DNA from 2 places in the Asaia sp. VD9 genome. Region 1 is predicted to be linked to the other one. Evidence: riboswitches for the same ligand, from Rfam matches in the RefSeq annotation. Region 1 holds a riboswitch; the other holds the start of a gene.
What was found. Region 1 has a riboswitch for cobalamin ahead of WFJ47_RS06895 (HoxN/HupN/NixA family nickel/cobalt transporter). Riboswitches for the same ligand answer to the same signal wherever they lie in the genome.
Positions count from the first base shown of each region.

Region 2: another riboswitch for cobalamin. It lies ahead of WFJ47_RS02565 (DUF1636 domain-containing protein); the one in region 1 lies ahead of WFJ47_RS06895 (HoxN/HupN/NixA family nickel/cobalt transporter).

Region 1 is NZ_JBBCQM010000004.1:115,882-119,090, forward strand. It holds gene WFJ47_RS06890 (TonB-dependent receptor domain-containing protein) at 1-483, shown strand, start outside; gene WFJ47_RS06895 (HoxN/HupN/NixA family nickel/cobalt transporter) at 620-1,654, opposite strand; cobalamin riboswitch at 1,768-1,983, opposite strand; gene WFJ47_RS06900 (NAD-dependent succinate-semialdehyde dehydrogenase) at 2,230-3,209, shown strand, end outside.
Region 2 is NZ_JBBCQM010000002.1:21,941-25,149, forward strand. It holds gene WFJ47_RS02555 (ATP-binding protein) at 1-171, opposite strand, end outside; gene WFJ47_RS02560 (response regulator transcription factor) at 168-884, opposite strand; cobalamin riboswitch at 1,003-1,209, shown strand; gene WFJ47_RS02565 (DUF1636 domain-containing protein) at 1,173-1,781, shown strand; gene cobW (cobalamin biosynthesis protein CobW) at 1,778-2,791, shown strand; gene cobN (cobaltochelatase subunit CobN) at 2,795-3,209, shown strand, end outside.

The DNA.
Region 1 (3,209 bases):
GAGACGCAGGCGCTGCAGACAACGGCGGAATATGGAACGCCGCTTACACGTTTTGGCCTAAGCGAGTCCTGGGGACTGGTCGATCTGCAGGGTAACTACGTTCATTATTTCAAGAGCGAGCAGGATTATCTGGGCAGCAGCTATCTTCTGGCGGGACGCATAGCCTCACCCAAGGACAACATGACCCTGAACGCCACATGGCAAAGCGGGGCACTCAGCGCGCAATGGCAGACACTCTGGTACGGGCCCAGTGTCTTCATGCAGCAGGTGCCGGATAACCGCTATCAGGGCAACAAGCGCCCCGCCTTTGCCTATTTCAATCTCTCTGTCGGATATGAGATCACCCGTAATCTCTCGGCGGGCTTCGTCGTCAATAATATTACCGATGCCCTGCCACGGGATTCCGGAATTTATGATCCGGCGCGTTATTACGAGGCTCTGATCGGACGCAATTTCCAGATGCGTGTGGGCGCTCACTTCTGACGCGCCCTTTTCGAAAGAACCGAGCGCGGAGGGACTTGCAGACGCTTCTCTCTGCAGACAACCGCAAGACGGGATTTCCGGACGGACGCCTGCGGCCTCGCTCATGAAGAGGGTGTGCTACAGGAGCCGGTCCGTCTCATCGGGAGCGCTTCCTGCCGGCGCGGTGGAACAGGAGCGACAGCATCCAGGCCAGTAGAAATAACCCGATTACGATGAAACCGATCTGATTAAAACTGTCGCTCACTGCCGATACAGCCTGCCAGAAGCGCCCCTGGAACCCGATCTGATCCCCCAGCAGCTTGAGCGTCTCGATACTTCCAATCCCGACCGCCACGATGACAGAAATCAGCGTGATGATGATATTGTAGCGGAGCTTGCGCAAGGGATCGACAAAAGCCCAACGATAGGCCCCCAGCATCAGCACACCGTCAGCCGTATCAATCAGCGCCATACCGGCAGCGAACAAGGCCGGAAAGATCATGATGGCCGCGACAGAAACGCCCCGGCTCGCCTGGGATGCCGAAAGTCCGAGCAGGGAAACCTCGGTCGCCGTGTCAAATCCGAGCCCAAACAGAAACCCCAATAACACCATATGCCAGCTACGCGAGACGAGGCGAAACAGCGGATAGAGCAGACGCGACAGGAGGCCGCCCTTGCTCATGAGGGCATCGATATCGACTTCCTCGACCGCGCCCCCGGCCCTGACGTGCCGCCAGGCCCGCCACGCACCGCGGAGCACGATGAAATTGGTGATGGCCAGCGCAAAGAGGAAACCCGCTGACACAAGCGTGCTCGCCACGCCACCAATATCGCGCCAGGCGCCGAAACGATCCTGCATGGCCTGGGACAACAGAGCCGTTCCCAGCGCGGCCAGCACCACGATCATCGAATGGCCGATGGCAAACCAGAACCCGGTCAGCAGAGGTTGCCGCCCCATCTGAATGAATTTTCGGGTCACATTATCGATGGAGGCGATATGGTCGGCATCGACCGCATGACGTAATCCGAACCCATAGGCCAGGAGTGCATTCCCAAGCAGCAGCGGCCTGTCATGGAACATGATGAACGTCCATATCCAGAGCGCCATATTGGCCAGGAGCAATCCGGCACCGAGCAGGCTGACACGCAGCCTCAGGCTGCGCGTGGGCTGGGCGATGAGGTCAGCTTGCATGACCCCTCCCCGATCGCTTGATGTCACCCTGGGCTTTGAACAGAAGTGGAACGGGTGGGGCTGGTCGGCTCACGCGCTTTTTCTCCCTCTGGCGGATCGTCCCGTCCGGCCTGACAGTCTGATGGGACGAAGGCAGGTCTCCTGGCTCGCGGTTCATCGCTTTTCCGCCCCTTCCCAGGTGCAGGCACCCAGTGGTTTGTGCGGAAAAACTCGCCGCTCACAGTTGCGGGGACAGCTGCCGCCTCGAACCCGATCCCATGACGATCAGCCAGTCCGTTCGGCATTCCCTATTCACTTGCTCGCGCAAGACCTTCGACCCCTCGGTCGTAGCCGCTCCCGCCCCCGCAAGCCAAGCCTCTTTTGACCTTACGCCTGGGTCTTTTTCGCGGCTAACGTTGCCCCCTCCGCTTGTCCGGACGCGACCGGCGATCAGCCCCAGATGCAGCGCCTCCACCGGACCGGCGGCTCATGGGCAGATGATTTTCGACGAAACCATGAGCCGGTTCAGGTTTTCTGAAACCGTGACACCGGCCCGGTTACGCATCGGGTGCATGAAAAGACAGGAGCAGAAGACGATGAGTCTCTACCGTACGATCAACCCCGCCACGGGCAAGACCGAGCGCGAATTCGAGCTTCATACCAAGGCGCAGGCTTTCGAGAAGCTTGAAGCCGCCCATGATTTTTACCAGCGTGACTGGCGCCATCGCAGCTTTGCGGAGCGCAGAGCAATCATCAGCAAAGCCGCGCAGATCCTCGAGCAGAGCAAGGAAAAATATGCCCGTCTGATCTCGATCGAGATGGGTAAGGTCCTACCCGAGGCGATTGCCGAAACCGAGCTCTCGGCCAAAATCCTGGCCTACTATGCCGAAAATGCCGAAGACTTCCTCGCGCCACGGGAGATCAAGGTGAGCGAGGGGCGCGCAACAGTGTTGAGCCAATCTCTCGGTGTCATCTACTGCGTGGAGCCGTGGAACTTCCCCTATTATCAGCTCGCCCGGGTGGCAGGCCCCAATTTGATGGCAGGCAATGTCGTGCTGGCAAAGCATGCCCCTGGCGTGCCGCAATGCGCCCTCGCCTTCGAATCCCTGTTCCTTGAAGCTGGCGCCCCCAAGGGTGCCTGGACCAATCTCTTCATCGATAACGACGTCTCCGAGGAACTGATCGCCCGCCCGGAGGTACGCGGCGTTGCCCTCACAGGCAGTGAGCGCGCTGGCAGTGCGGTGGCTGCGCAGGCAGGCAAGGCCCTGAAGAAAACGACACTCGAACTCGGAGGGTCTGACCCGTTCATCGTGCTCGATGATGCCAATCTCGACGAGGTTATTCCCCGTGCCGTCGCCGGGCGCATGTCCAATAACGGTCAGGTCTGCACCGCTGCCAAGCGCATGATCGTTCACGAATCCCTTGCCGATGATTTCGTGCGTCGCCTGTCCGATGCCCTAACCGATTTCCGCTACGGCGATCCGCTCGAGCAAGGGGTGACCCACGGCCCCATGAGCAGCGAAAACGCCATGAAGCTGGCCATCAGTCAGGTCGAGAAGGCCGTGCAGCACGGCGC
Region 2 (3,209 bases), on a different contig from region 1:
GACAGACGCCACCTCGCGCACCATGCCCGTGGCCTCTATATCGGGCTTTGTCCATTGACCGCCAAAGGCCACAAAGAGTTCGAGCAGAAGCAATGTCACCGCCGCCGCCAGAGCGACGGTCACGATCAGGCGGCGCGATATCGTGTCCTGCATGAGAAAGCGTCGCGTCATGAGCGTTTTACCGCGGAGGCGAACAGATAGCCCCCATTGCGCACGGTACGGATCAAGGTCGGATTTCTGGGGTCTTCCTCCAGCTTGGCGCGCAGGCGGCTCACCTGCACGTCGATGCTGCGATCGAATGCGGCATGGTCGGGGCCGCGCGCCATATCCATGAGCTGGTCGCGTGTCAGCACACGCTGTGGATGCTCGGCAAAGGAAAGCAGCAGGTCGAATTCGCCACCTGAGAGGGGAACCAGTGAGGAATCGGAGGCGCGCAATTCGCGTCTTGTGACATCCAGAACCCAGCTTCCGAAACGCAGGCTGGGGCGCAGGGAGGGCGCCGGGTCGTCCACAGCATTGCTGCGGCGCAGCACGGCTTTCACCCTGGCGAGCAATTCGCGCTGGTCGAAGGGTTTGGTCAGATAATCATCGGCGCCGATTTCCAGCCCCACCACCCGATCCGTGTGGTCGGCCATGGCGGAGAGCATGATGACCGGCACGCGGGACGTGGCACGCAGGCGTTGGCACAGGCTGAAGCCGTCTTCATGCTGCAGCATGATGTCGAGAATGATGAGATCGACCGGCTCGGTATCGAGAATGGCGAACATCGCTGCGCCATCCTGCGCGGTGGAGACACGATGCTGATGCTTGCGCAGGAACGTGCCGAGCAGCGTCAGGATGTCCTGATCGTCATCGACAACAAGAAGATGAGGCATGGGGGTCATCCCTCACTCGTATCATGGGGTGGCGCGCCGATGATGTCAGGGGTCGACATGATGTTTCAAGATGGAAACAGGATGATCGGCGCAGCGCTCTGCCGCTTTGCATCGGTTTCGGCAAACCTGCTAGACAGGGGCCGACGGTGCCCTGCAAGGGGTGAAAAGGGAAGCGGGTGCGCGCGGTGACGCGCCAGTCCCGCGCTGCCCCCGCAACTGTAGATGGTGCAAGACCGTCGCCATATCCCACTGGAGTGTGCTCCGGGAAGGGGGCGACGGCTCCGGGAAACCGGTGCCATGAGCCAGGAGACCTGCCGTCATATCGCTGATTTCGCTGTCCGGCGGGGTGCCCGGAGAGAGACGGATCCTGTCCAGCGCCGAGAGGTGCAGGTCGGGGCGGGCTGGTTCGTGCCGGCAATCGACTTTGCGCCTTTCTTGCCCGTCGCCCGGATTTTTCGGGACGCCGGGCCCGGTCCGGGAGGGCCCATGGCCGAACCGATCCTTTCACCAGGCGAGACGCCTGTTCTGCATGTCTGCCAGACCTGTCGTGACGGAGGCGAGGCCCTGCATGATGCGCTGGCCGCGTTGGCAGGGGAAACTGCCGTGCGTGTTCAGGGGGTGCGCTGCCTGGCGGCCTGCCAGCAGGGGTGCACGGCGACGCTTTCCATGCCGGGGAAATGGTCCTGGCTTCTGGGCCGTCTTCATCCCGGACTGGCGCCCGATCTGCTGCTCTATGCACAGGCCTATGCGCGTTCGCCCTCCGGTACGGTCATGCCGTCGCGTCGCCCTGAGAGCTTGGGTAACGTTATCCTGGGGCGTTTTCCCTCCATGGTCGACGCTGCTCCCGGCAAGGCCTCTCCTGCGGATGGCACGATCTCCCCACAAGCTTCCGGAAACCTCGCATGAGCAAGATACCCGTTACCATCATCACCGGCTTTCTCGGCGCCGGAAAGACCACGTTGCTGCGTCATCTCATCGAGAAATCGAACGGGCGGCGCATCGCCATCGTCGTCAATGAATTCGGTTCGCTGGGTATCGATGGCGGGACATTGCGCGGATGCAGCCTGCCCAACTGCCCGGAAGAAGATATTGTCGAGCTGACCAATGGCTGTCTGTGCTGCACGGTGGCGGATGATTTCATCCCGACTATGGAAGCCCTTCTGGATCGCTCGTCACCGCCCGAGCATATCGTGATCGAAACCTCGGGTCTGGCCCTGCCCAAGCCGCTGCTCAAGGCCTTTGGCTGGCCGAGCGTGCGCACGCGCATGACGGTGGATGGCGTGATCACCGTGGTCGATGCTCCGGCCGTAGTCGATGGCCGTTTCGCCGATGATCCCGAGGCGGTCGCGCGCCAGCGCGAGGCGGATGACTCGCTCGATCACGACAACCCGATCGAGGAAGTCTATGAGGACCAGCTTGATTGCGCCGATCTGGTGGTACTCAACAAGACTGATCTACTCGATGAGGCAGAACTGGCAGCGATCGAGGCCGGGCTCGCCACGCGATCCCGGCGCGTTCGCCTGATCCGTGCACGCGAAGGGCGCGTCGATCCTGCCGTCATTCTGGGCCTCTCCGCCGCGGCTGAGGACGATCTCGCTGCGCGCCCTTCGCATCATGACGGAGCGGATGAGCATGAACATGACGATTTCACCAGTTTTGTCCTGCCGCTCCGCGAGCAGGAAAGTGTCGAGGCGTTCATCGCACGGCTGGAGCATGTGGCGCGCGCCCATGACGTGCTGCGTATGAAGGGCTATGCGCGCATTGCGGGCAAGAGACTGCGTCTGGGCGTTCAGGCCGTGGGCGCGCGTATTCGTCATGCCTTCGAACAGGGCGAGGCGTCCCCTGGCCAACTCGTGGTGATCGGGCTGCACGGTCTGGACCCCGTGGCGGTGCAGCGCAGCTTCGACGAAGCCTGATCCATGCATATCCTCTTTCGGGAATCGCATGATCTGGACGGGCAGGCACAGGCCGAGGATCTCGCCCATGCGCCTGCCGATCTGATCCTGCTCTCTTTTTCCGAAAGCGATCTGTTGGGGATGCGGGCGATCCATGAAACGCGGGATCCGAGTCTTCAGGTCGCGACCCTGTCGCGCCTGCGTCACCCCCTTTCGGTCGATCTCTATATCGAGCAGACCATTGCAGGTGCCCGTTGTGTGGTCGTGCGCCTGCTGGGCGGCACGGAGTACTGGCGCTATGGCGTGGATGAACTGCGCCTGACCTGTCGCGCAGCCGGTATCCCGCTCGCCTTCATTACGGGCGAGGCGACGCCCAACCCGGCGCTCCAGGCGCTGTCGAGCATTGATCCCGATCAGTGGACGCGACTCGATGCGCTGT